4 regions of the Bacillus sp. D48C genome follow, and region 4 is predicted to be linked to each of the others. Evidence: riboswitches for the same ligand, from Rfam matches in the RefSeq annotation. Region 4 holds a riboswitch; each other region holds the start of a gene.

Region 1 (3,114 bases), 630 kb from region 4:
CCGAAGCAACATGGTGCATGGGCCATGCTTGTTATTCCTTTTTTATTAAGTGTCGTACTTGGGAAACCTACTATTTATCATATTCCATTGTTTTTAGCGTGGTTTTTTATCTATTTAGCCACGTATCCATTTCTTACGTACATAAAGCAAAGACGAAAAAAAGAGTTTTTACAAGCTACCATTGTTTATTTCAGCATTGCGTTCCTATTTGGGATGATTTCTTTATTATATGAGTGGCGAATTCTTTTATTCTTAATAGTAATGATTCCATTATTTATAGTGAATATGTATTACGCCCGTCAAAAAAATGAAAGAGCACTATTAAATGATATTTGTGCAATCATTGTGTTTTGTATCGGTGGGTTAATTAGTTATTACTTTTCAATGAAGCAAATCGATCATACAGCTTTATTCATTGCACTTATTTCATTTTTATACTTTTTAGGTAGTACGTTCTATGTGAAAACGATGATTCGTGAAAAAAATAACCCGAAGTATCGTCTTATATCTTGGGGATATCATATCTTATTAACGATAATTGTATTTGCGATTAATCCGTGGTGTTCTCTTATTTTTATACCAAGTGTCATTCGAGCAATTGTGTTGTATGGCAAAAAAATTTCTATTATAAAAGTAGGAATTTTAGAAATTGCTAATTCTGTATATTTTTTAATCATAACGGCAATAATTATGAAGTATGCCATTTGAAAAAACTTCCCATCAATAGATGGGAAGTTTTTAATCTTTTTCTAAAATGTGAACGGTGTACTCGCAACGTTGAATAGCTTGTTCAACAGCATAAAGTGATTGTTCAATACGAGCGCGATTAAAATCTTTTTCAACTGTTTCGAGCGCTTCTTCTAAACAATTTTTAGCTTCTTGTAATGATTGAAAAGAATCTTGTACATATCCGCGAGCATTTTGATGCATTTCATAATCCTCCTTGCATGTTCGTATATGGGTAGTATGAACAGTAAGGAAGAAAATATAATTTGTTATATTTATTATATTTGTTTGACAATTAAAGTGGAATTACGTATAGTAAGAATTAAGTGAATATTTTCTTATCCAGAGAGGTGGAGGGACTGGCCCGATGAAACCCAGCAACCGCGATGCAGGTGCTAATTCCAGCAGAACATATTTGTTCTGGGAGATAAGACGAAGATATATACGTAACTTCTTCTTATCGGAGAGGTTTTTTTATTGCAAAAAAACCGATTACGAAAATTTATATTAAGAAGAAAGGGGTTGCGCATTACTGTGACACTCGAAAAATACGTAAAACTGCGTAGTACAGTTTATGAATATATGATAGAGCAAGATAAGCCGATATCATTGTTAGATATTCAAGAACATATCGTTTCGCATCATGAAGGAAAATTCACGAAAAAGATGTTGCATCAATTTTATTTATCAAGATTATTAGACGAACTAAAACTGGATGGGAAAATTACATTAGCTGATGAATATCTCTATGCTGAAAAAGGTGTATTGTATAAGGCGAGAAAAGGGAGCTAAGCTCTCTTTTTTTCTTAAAATAACGGAGTATGTAGAGTAAAAGACTGCTAAAGCAGCCTGATACAGGGAATGGTGTTGAGTGTGTAGTGTCAAAAATTGAATGTGCCTGAAAGAGGCAATTCATATCGGCTGCAAATGAAAAGAGACACCTTCGCCGAATAGGTGTCAGTCGTTTTGTCACGTAGACTTGCTACTTAACAGTAATTAGAATAACATGCAGGATTTTTGAAGTCAAAAGGGAATTAAAGGAAGGGGTACAATTATGTACGCTTACTTATTAAAAGATATAACGAAATGGATCCCAAAGTACATTGTAGATAAGGGATATGAATATTATGAAGATGGGCATGTAGAAGATGTTGAAATACAAGATAAAAAAGTGTTTGCTTTCGTTACTGGAAATGCAGGGAATTATGAAGTAGTTATCGATCTCGAAGATTTTTCAGAAAGTAACTGTGAGTGTCCCTATGAAAATTATTGTAAACATATGGTGGCAGTTGTTTATGATATTCAAGGTGCTGGTGAGAGTGCAGTTAAAGAGAAACTGAAAGATTTAAAAAAAGAAGAGTTACTTATATTATTAAATCGATTGTTGCAAAGTTCGAAAAACGTACAAATTGTAGAGAAGTTATTAAAGAAGGAGAAACTTTAACGTATAGAGGGAGTTGTTTTGTAGTGAACGTACTAATTATATATGCTCATCCTAACCCTTCAAGTTTTAACGCGGCGATTTTCAATCATGTGCAAAAAGGACTACAGGAAACAAATCATTCAGTTACCGTACTTGATTTATACAAAGAACAATTTGATCCAGTCCTCGTATTTAATGAAGAGAAGAAAAGACGCGATTTAGTAAATGAAGAGGAAACAGCTCGGTATAGAACGTTAGTAGAAGAAGCAGATACACTTCTATTCATCTATCCAATATGGTGGTGGGGGATGCCAGCAATTTTAAAAGGATTTATCGATCGTATTTTCGTAGCTGGATTTGCTTATAAATATGAAGGGGCTCTGCCGAAAGGATTATTGCAAGGGAAAAAAGCATGGGTTATTAATACGTTAGACTCGCCTCTATGGTACGTCGCATTGTTATATCGATCAGCAGATTGGATTATGATGAAGAGAGGTATTTTACGTTTTTGTGGCATTCGCGATATAAAACGGTCAGTGTTTCAATCTGTGAAAACGAGTAAAGTATCAAAGCGTGAGAAATGGTTATTACAAATAGAAGAAAAGGCTCGTGCATTATGAATGAAGTCGATCGTATTATAAACTGTGTTCAGTATGATGGCGAACTTTTTCGGAAGTATGTTACGTGTTTACTTCAATTGAAAAAATGCAGCGAAACATTTCAGCAAATTCAAATAGAGTTAAGAAATGATTATTTAATAAGAGGAATTTGTGAAAGAGAAGTTGATCAGGTAGTACGGGGAAGTAAAGAATATGAAATGCATTTTCTTCCTAAAGTATTACAGTGGAATTTTTTGAGGGAAAATCCACATCTAATTGAAAAAGTGTGCGAAGATTTTTTTGCATTTGAGTCATTACATCTTACGGAGTTAGAGTGGGAGAAGATTATAAATTTCATGGGAAATA
Region 2 (3,114 bases), on a different contig from region 4:
AAAAGACCCATTTATTTTCTAAAAAGTTTCCTTTTCTCGTTACATATAAAAGTAAACCTAGAGGTATACCCAGAATTGTAGCGAATATAAGTGTTACAATTACCATTAAGAGGGTATCTCCCGTCGCATCTAGTATGCGCGGCCAAAATATACTCCAATCAACTCGCATGAGCTTCTACCTCCTTCAGCTGCACTTGCAGTCTTAGATGTTGTAATGCTTTTTGAATTTCCCTCTGCTCACCTTGCAATTCTACAAGCAGATTTCCAAATAGCACATTTTGAAGTTCAATAATATTTCCGTACAGTACATTTACATCAACGTTATAGTTTTTTGCGATATATGATAGTACCGGCTGTCCTGTCTCCTCACCAGTAAATGTTAGACGATAAATTTGACCACCATTTTGAATTTTCGCTAGAACACTTTCTGGTAAATGATCATTAATAACAGAACGTACAAAGTTTTGAGTCGTCTTTGTTTTTGGTTGCGTGAAAACATCAAACAGTTTTCCTTCTTCAATAACTTTTCCCTTCTCCATTACAGCTACACGGTGACAAATTTCTTTCACAACATGCATTTCATGTGTAATAAGAAGAATTGTTAAATTGTATTCTCGATTTACTTTCTTTAATAAGTTTAGAATTTCTGTCGTCGTTTCTGGATCTAAGGCTGATGTTGCCTCATCACATATAAGAATATCTGGCGATGTCGCAAGTGCTCTAGCAATACCAACACGCTGCTTTTGTCCCCCTGATAGCTGTTCTGGATAATAGTTTGCTTTATCTTCTAACCCTACAAACCTCAGCAGTTCATTCACTTGTTCCTTTATCTCGTTCTTTGGCAATTTCGCTAACTTTAATGGATAAGCAATATTCCCAAACACTGTTCTTGAATTAAATAAATTAAAGCTTTGAAAAATCATTCCGATTCTTTGTCTTAGTTTGCGTAATTCTTTCGTCGATAATGATGTAATATCTTTATCATCTATTGAAATCGTTCCTGCCGTCGGTCTCTCTAACATATTTACTAAGCGTAATAATGTACTCTTTCCAGCTCCACTAAAACCGATAATGCCAAAAATTTCGCCTTTCTCAACTGATAATGTTACATCCTCCACCGCATGAACAAATTGCCCAGCTGATTCATACACTTTACTTACATTGTTAAAAGAAATCATTTTTCCCCCTCCTATATGCTGTAAAAACTTAAAGTAGAGCTTTCGAGGTAAAATAAAAAGTGCCCTCCTTCTTATCAACCATAAAGATAAGAAGGAGAGCACTTATATGTACTCGTTCACATCTTCTCATCTTCCAAGCCTTTATATGGCTTGCTGGAGTTAGCACGGTATTAAAAAACCCGTTGCTGAGGTATCGTAGGGCCAGTCCCTCCACCTCTCTGGATAAGAATGTATCGATTTAATTGTCGTTTAATTAATTCTCATTATAGAACTCAGAATAATAAGAGTCAATACATTTTTTAGAAAAATATTAATTATTCCTTTATTAAAATTTTCAGATGAATATTCATCTGAAAAATAGTAACTTTCAAGGTTATTTAAAATTCTTCTTCCTCATATTTTTAAACAGGAGAATCCTCTCTACAAATTGAATAAATTTATTTGAATATGAAACTCGGAGGAAGATAAATATATGAAAACAGCTCTTTTACTCGTCGATATTCAAAACGATTATTTTCCAAATGGAAAGATGGAATTGCGTAATCCAGTAGAAGCAAGCGAATATACTAATCAGTTATTACAACACTTTAGAACAAACAGCGAACCTATTTTTCATATCCAACACGTAGCTATAAAAGATGACGCTACTTTTTTCCTACCTAATACAGAAGGTGTACATATTCATGAAAGCGTACGTCCACTTAGAGAAGAAACAGTTATAGTCAAACATTATCCAAATAGCTTCCGAGAAACTAATCTTCTAGAGCAATTAAAACGTTTAAATATTGAACATGTCGTTGTATGCGGGATGATGACTCATATGTGTATCGATGCAACAGTAAGGGCTGCATTCGATTTTGGCTTTCAATGTACCGTTATACATGACGCTTGTGCTACAAAAGACCTTTCTTTTAAGAACGCTACTATACCAGCTGTTTATATTCACAATACAATTTTAGCTAGTTTAAATGGCGTATATGCAAATGTAATAAGCACGCAAGAATTTTTAGCTACATAAAAAAACACTCCTTTCAGTGAGCAAAACTGAAAGGAGTGTTCCTTGTCGAACCATAGATTTTCTTTCAAATTGTATTATACAGGAAATTCTCAAAATGAATACTAAAAAATATGACTAATAAGTCAACTTTTCTCATCATTTTATTTCTGTTCACATGTTTATCACGCTATTAATAGGTTTTAGCTCATTCCCTTCGAACGATGGTAATATATAGGATTTCAATTTTAAAAGGAGCTCTTCACATTCTGTGAAGAGCTCCTCTACTATTTCTTATAAAGTTTCAGAAGTAGTTTTTGCTTGCATGTGAAGTGCTAAGTAATCAGGTCCACCAGCTTTAGAGTCTGTACCAGACATGTTAAAGCCACCGAATGGTTGGTAACCTACGATTGCACCAGTACATCCACGGTTGAAGTATAAGTTACCAACGTGGAAGTCTTCGCGTGCTTTTTCAATATGGTCACGGTTGTTAGTAATAACAGCACCTGTTAAACCGTATTCCGTATTGTTTGCAATTGCAAGTGCATGATCGAAGTCTTTCGCTTTACAGAATGCTACTACTGGTCCGAAGATTTCTTCTTTCATTAAGCGAGCATCTTCTGCAACGTCAGCAACGATTGTTGGTTGGATGAACCAGCCTTTAGAATCGTCTCCTTCGCCACCTGCTAAGATTCTACCTTCTTCTTTACCAATTGCAACATAGCTCATTACTTTATCAAATGCAGCTTGGTCATTAACAGGACCCATGTTTGTACCTAATACTGCTGGGTTAGCAACTGTTAATTCTTTCGTTAATTCAACAGCACGATTTAATACGTGATCGTATACATCTTCATGGATTACTGCACGAGAACATGCAGAACATTTTTGTCCTGAGAATCCGAATGCTGATGCAACGATAGACTTAGCTGCTAATTCAAG
Region 3 (3,114 bases), on a different contig from region 4:
CTTCAATCCCTCGTATAATCCATTCATCTATTAACGTTCCAAGACGATTACGCCCTCTCACATATCCACTAAATCCACCAATCAGTACACCAAGCCCTATATCGAGGGCAGCTGCTACTAATCCAACTGTTAGTGAAATCTTCCCACCAGCCCAAGTACGTGCCCAAATATCTCTCCCTAGATCATCTGTTCCAAACCAATGTTCACTACTCGGCGGTAAATTTGTTGCCTTTTTTACTTGTTCACTCGCAGTAAATAAAGTTAAACTTTCGCCAATAAGCGAGAAAACAATAATTAGCAATAACGTCACTGTTCCTAAAACTGCGATTGGATTCGATATAAACTTACGAAACACTTCTTTCTTTCTGCTAATTGTTTGCTGATTTTTATTTATCGTTAATTCTTTTTTCTCTTCTTTCGTTAATAACTGTTCATTAATCTCATAAGCTCCCATTTAAATATCCCCCCTCCTTATGTAATAGAACGAATACGCGGATCAACAATGCGATGAATAATATCTGTAATGAAAATACAAGCAATTAATAACGCACTATAGAAAATCGTTGTTCCCATAATCACCGGATAGTCTCGGTTAAAAATACTATCTACAAAATATTTTCCTAGGCCAGGAATTGAAAAGATTTTTTCAATAACAAAAGTCCCTGTTAAGAGTCCAGCCATTAACGGTCCAACAAATGTAAGTACTGGAACAATCGCATTTCGAAGAGCGTGTCTTATAATAATCTTCTTAATTGGTATACCTTTTGCTCTTGCTAGCTTAATATAATCACTCTGCAGTACTTCGATCATATTAGAACGCACAAACCTTGTAATAACTGCGATTGGCCCTAACGCTAATGCAAAGGATGGCAATACCGTATGTTCGAATGTTCCCCAAGAGGCTACTGGTAAAAACTCAAATTGGATAGCGAATACTTGTATAAATAGTGGTGCTAAAATAAAACTTGGAATAGAAATACCTAAAATTGCGAGCAAACTCACACTATAGTCAATTACTCTCCCATGATATAGAGCAGCAAATGTCCCTGCCGCAATTCCTACTAACAATGAAATAACAAGTGCTTGTAGACCAATAATTGCTGATGGACCAAAGCCAGTTGTTATAATTTCTGATACACCTTGCCCGGTTGATTGAACCGATTCACCAAAATCAAAATGAACTACACCGTCTAAATAAGCAACATATTGATTCCATAACGGTTCATCAAGGTGATACTTCGCTCTCATGTTTTGGATCACTTCTTCAGGAAAGATTTTTGCATCTGATGAAAATGGATCTCCCGGAATAATATGCATAATTAGAAATGTCACTGTCGTAATAACCCATAGTGTGAACACCATAACCGATAATTTTTTAATTACATACACTTCAATAACCCCCTAAACACATGAATTTACTTTGTTTTATGAATGTACTTTTTCCATTACTCCCTTTTCTCTTTTTAGAATACAAAAAGCCTTGATCTTAAAAAATAAGATCAAGGCTTAACAAACAAAGGCCCATCACTTATCTTTCAAGACTTGCTTGCTGGAATTAGCACGGTGTTCCTATTACAGAACCCGCTGCTGAGGTGTCATAGGGCCAGTCCCTCTACCTCTCTGGATAAGTAAATTGCTATATTATTATTTGGTTCAAATTGTATATTTCGAATTATAATTCTGAAAAATTGAAAAGTCAATCAAATTGGATAAATTTAGAAAAATCAGTTTTTAATTCGTTTATCGAAATTACAGTTTTCGGCTTATCATAAAAAGAAATGATGTTAAAGGAGTTATAAGATGGACCCCTTACTTCTTGCTACTATAGGATTACCCTTAACAATCGTTATACTTGTCATCATCGGCTCCTATAAACTCTTTATTAAAAAGAAACGTATTACTTCTTTTTATACTCCTTTCGATAATATTACCGGGCAAACTATTTCCGAATTTCACGAAGAACAGAAAATATTAGTATCTGAGGATGAAGACAGAGATGGCAAGAAGAAAAAATAACCTTGCACAGGCAAGGTTATTTTTTCGTTTCTGCTTGAAAACGTTTATAGTATGTCGATGCTGTTGCAAAGTTAATTTCTATATCACGAATCAACGATGAATCTTCTTCTTTAGCTAACTTCTGTAATTTTTTCATCGCTTGTTCTGATTCATTCAAGAAACCAACATATACCTCATGTTCTTGCTCTTTCGACTTCGGAACACGAATTTCTTTACGTATATGATCAATATCTTCTAACATGCTCGTCGTTACCTTTTGCACGTCTTCTTTATATGTTGCATTCGTTATTTCCTTACCGCCCTTTTCTTTTGCCACTTCAAATAACTGCAGTGCTTTATTAATTTCTTTATTCATTTTTATATCGTATTTTTCATGTACTGCAAGGTATTCTTTCATCTCTTCTGTTTGTTCAGTAGATTGCTCTACCTTTTCTTTCGGTTCTTTCGTATCTTTATTTCCATTACATCCTGCTAGAAGGATCATACTTCCCATTACAGCAATACCCAAAACCTTCTTCATCTCTTCTTCTCCTTTTATCTACAGCTATTACTCATTATAGTTTCTTTTATCTCCACTTGTTATTATACCGAGAACGCCCTACTTTTTACACTTAAGACGACATCGTAATATATATACCAACATGTTTGTCACAGTATCGTCACTTTATACAAATAACTTTTGCAATGCTTTACTACATCACCTTACAAAACTGTAAGCACACATAAAGAACAAACCATGCTAGACTTACATATGCATAACGCAAACATATGTAAGGTTTTAAGGAGAATCATCTATGTACAACACAATGCCTTTTATGGGAGAAGATATTCGTGTCCTTATTCGCGAAAAATCACTTCATATCGAAAATACAGAGAGCCTTCGCCGCGTATTAAAGAAGAAGCATGCTCCATTTAAGTTAGCTCAATATTTAAAACAACAACATACAAATCAATTTCATACCGTGCTAAATATATCGGATAAATCATTAACAATCGAAATCATCGGTCATGTCTACATTGGAAACTTTGCAGATACCTTAAAGGAAATCCCACGTATACCGAAGATTGCTCCTATTATCGTTAAAAAAGCGTATAAAA
Region 4 (3,114 bases):
TAATAATACCGCATGATAAAGATCAGCCTATGATAGCGCAAAGATTAACTGAACTGGAAGCAGCGCGTAGACTATTGAAAGAACATGTTAATGTGCACACTTTAAAAGAGGCTGTAACAGATGTTCTTTCAAACGAAAAGTATAAGCATGGTATACGAAAACTTAATGATAGCTTTTTAGAATGTGGTGGTTCAAAAGAAGTAATTGCAGTTATTGAATCTCTTTTAAATAAAGTGAAACTTTAATCGTTGGGGGTTTTACTGCCCGTAAATAGCGGGGGAAATAGTCGTAACTATATACAAGCATAGAGGTTCGTACCTTTATGCTTGTATATTCTTATCCAGCAAATTGCACAGCAGTATTTGCATGTAAAAAAGCAGTATCAAAAACGGGAACAGTAAGATCATTTTGGGAGATGAGTAAAGGTATTTCAGTACAGCCTAATAGTATACCTTCAGCGCCGTTTTGAATTAATGACTTTGTAATTTGTAATAGCTTTTCTTTAGATGCTTCTGAAATGATCCCTTTACTTAATTCATCTAATATGACATGATGGATAACTGTTCTTTCCTCTTCATTTGGGATAATTGTCTCAATGTTATGTTTCGCTAATCGTGATTTATAGAAATCTTGCTCCATCGTTTGTTTTGTTCCTAATAGTCCGATACGTTTTATATTTTGTTTTACCATTTCTTTAGCACTTACATCGCCAATGTGAAGAAGCGGGATAGAGATTGCTTGTTCTACTTCTTCGGCAAATAGATGTACAGTATTTGAACACATTAATAAACAGTCAGCCCCAGATTTTTCAACCTTCTTTGCAACCGTGACTAGTTCATTTTTTACTTCTTCATATTGATGGTTTTGTAATAAAGTAGTTACTTCTCCAAAGTCCATACTATATAAAACTAGCTTCGCATTTTGATCGTATTGAGAGAGTGTAAGTGTATTAATATGTTTATAGTATAATGATGTAGATTCCCAACTTAATCCCCCAATTAAACCAATAACTTTCATAATGCATTCCTCCCGAAACGATTTTGAATTTATTATTTCATAATTCCGATAAGAATACAATGATTTAAATGTACTATTTAACGAAAAATAAAAATAGTTAGAAAAGTATTGAAATTTATGCTTTTTAGTGCCATAATACGAATTACAAATTAATACTTATCCAGAGAGGTGGAGGGAACGGCCCTAAGAAACCTCAGCAACCCCTATGCAATTTTATAGGAAGGTGCTAATTCCGCAGAGGACACGATGTGTTTTTTGAAAGATAAGAGGATTCTTGAACGTGAAAGAAAATGACCTCTTATGTAAGAGGTCATTTTTTTGTTGTATAGAAAGGAAGTGTCGATGCATAATTCATTTTTAAAATAAATATAGAATAATAAAAGTTGACCAATATGAGAGGGGAATTGTAATGAATAAATTATCAACAAAGTTAGTAGTAGCAATCGGGATTGGAGCAGCCTTATACGGGATATTAGGACTTTGGGGATTTTCTATTGCACCGAATACATTTATTAAACCAGCATTAGCTATATTAACTGTTTTTGGAGCATTATTTGGTCCAGTGGCAGGACTCTTAATCGGACTTATCGGTCATACCGTAACAGATACGATTGCTGGCTGGGGGATTTGGTGGGGCTGGGTTATTAGTTCAGGGATTATTGGTTTTTCAATGGGTCTTATTCAAAAAAGAGTTGGTTTTAGTGTGAAAAACGGGTCATTTAACAAGGGAGATATTTCTTATTTAGCAATTACTGGGTTAGTTGGTATTGTCATTGCTATTATATTTGCTGGGGCATTCGATATTATTGTGATGGGAGAACCATTTGACAAAATTGTTATACAAGTATTAGGAGCAACAATTTCCGATGTTATCGTATTCTTAGTTCTTGGATTGCCACTTACAATTGGCTTGGCGAAATCCAATAAGAAACATGCACATTTAAAAATTGAAAAGTAGGGATGTTAACATGCAACCAATTATTTCGTTTGAACAATTCACCTTTCAATACGGGCATGCTGCGCAGCCTACTTTAAGTGATATTAACTTTCATATATACCCTGGGGAAAAAGTGCTAATTGCTGGACGAAGTGGTTCAGGAAAGTCGACATTAGCTCATTGTATCAATGGGCTAATTCCATTTTCTTATGAAGGGATTAGTACAGGTAACGTATTAATTGCCGGTAAAGACCCGAGGGAAGGCAGTATTTTTGAACAGAGTAAACATGTGGGAACAATTTTGCAAGATCAAGATGCTCAATTTATTGGTATGACAGTAGAAGAAGATGTAGCTTTTTATTTAGAAAATGAATGTGTAAATCAAGAGGATATGAAAAAGATTGTTTCGGACTCATTAAGAAAGGTGAAGATGCATACGTTTCATAAACAAAGTCCACATGAATTATCAGGAGGTCAAAAACAAACAGTTTCTCTTGCTGGTTTATTAACAACAAATGCGGATATATTATTGTTCGATGAACCGTTAGCGAACTTAGATCCGCTAAGCGCCTTACATACGATAGAACTTATGAAAGATATACATGAGCAATATAATAAAACGATTGTTATTATCGAACATAGAATAGAAGAAATTTTAAAGCTGGATTTAGACAAAGTTATATTAATTGATGAAGGTAAAGTCATTGCAATAGGAACACCAAAAGAAATCTTAGCGTCAAATATATTACCATGTATTGGCTTAAGAGAGCCTATTTACATCGAAGCATTAAAGAGATTACATTTTGATAGTAATAATGACGTAATATATCCAATGGAAAACCTTCAAAAGGAAAAGGTAAGCAACGTTATAAGAGAGTGGATGGAGAAACAAGTCATATTAAAAGGTAATACTAAAAACAAGGAATTACTTAAAGTGGAGAATTTATCATTTTCATACCCTAATAAACAAAAAGTATTAGAAAATGTAAACCTTTCAATATATGAAGGAGAAATTGTGGCACTGTTGGGACATAATGGAGCAGGGAAATCAACATTAGCTCATAGTCTTATAGGCATAAACAAAATGAAAAATGGGGAAATCTTGTTAGAGGGTGAAGATATTAGTTCTTGGTCTATTCGTAAACGTGGGGAAACCATAT

The links. A riboswitch is a leader RNA that binds a small molecule or an ion and turns the genes downstream of it on or off. The one in region 4 is predicted to bind S-adenosylmethionine.
Region 1: another riboswitch for S-adenosylmethionine. It lies ahead of ACLBXA_RS08430 (hypothetical protein); the one in region 4 lies ahead of ACLBXA_RS05175 (ECF-type riboflavin transporter substrate-binding protein).
Region 2: another riboswitch for S-adenosylmethionine. It lies ahead of ACLBXA_RS27280 (methionine ABC transporter ATP-binding protein); the one in region 4 lies ahead of ACLBXA_RS05175 (ECF-type riboflavin transporter substrate-binding protein).
Region 3: another riboswitch for S-adenosylmethionine. It lies ahead of ACLBXA_RS26995 (ABC transporter permease); the one in region 4 lies ahead of ACLBXA_RS05175 (ECF-type riboflavin transporter substrate-binding protein).

What each region holds. Positions count from the first base shown of each region.
Region 1 covers NZ_JBKFAQ010000002.1:656,391-659,504, reverse strand. The annotation lists gene ACLBXA_RS08440 (YwiC-like family protein) at 1-708, shown strand, start outside; gene ACLBXA_RS08435 (hypothetical protein) at 739-930, opposite strand; SAM riboswitch class I at 1,062-1,160, shown strand; gene ACLBXA_RS08430 (hypothetical protein) at 1,261-1,518, shown strand; gene ACLBXA_RS08425 (SWIM zinc finger family protein) at 1,781-2,170, shown strand; gene ACLBXA_RS08420 (NAD(P)H-dependent oxidoreductase) at 2,194-2,769, shown strand; gene ACLBXA_RS08415 (hypothetical protein) at 2,766-3,114, shown strand, end outside.
Region 2 covers NZ_JBKFAQ010000018.1:23,804-26,917, reverse strand. The annotation lists gene ACLBXA_RS27285 (methionine ABC transporter permease) at 1-169, opposite strand, end outside; gene ACLBXA_RS27280 (methionine ABC transporter ATP-binding protein) at 159-1,178, opposite strand; SAM riboswitch class I at 1,302-1,407, opposite strand; partial or broken gene ACLBXA_RS27275 (cysteine hydrolase family protein) at 1,651-2,216, shown strand; gene pruA (L-glutamate gamma-semialdehyde dehydrogenase) at 2,467-3,114, opposite strand, start outside.
Region 3 covers NZ_JBKFAQ010000017.1:59,398-62,511, forward strand. The annotation lists gene ACLBXA_RS26990 (ABC transporter permease) at 1-454, opposite strand, end outside; gene ACLBXA_RS26995 (ABC transporter permease) at 472-1,389, opposite strand; SAM riboswitch class I at 1,526-1,631, opposite strand; gene ACLBXA_RS27000 (DUF3951 domain-containing protein) at 1,801-2,016, shown strand; gene ACLBXA_RS27005 (hypothetical protein) at 2,033-2,536, opposite strand; gene ACLBXA_RS27010 (hypothetical protein) at 2,811-3,114, shown strand, end outside.
Region 4 covers NZ_JBKFAQ010000002.1:24,928-28,041, forward strand. The annotation lists gene ACLBXA_RS05165 (macrolide family glycosyltransferase) at 1-245, shown strand, start outside; gene ACLBXA_RS05170 (aspartate/glutamate racemase family protein) at 337-1,017, opposite strand; SAM riboswitch class I at 1,171-1,286, shown strand; gene ACLBXA_RS05175 (ECF-type riboflavin transporter substrate-binding protein) at 1,427-1,975, shown strand; gene ACLBXA_RS05180 (ABC transporter ATP-binding protein) at 1,986-3,114, shown strand, end outside.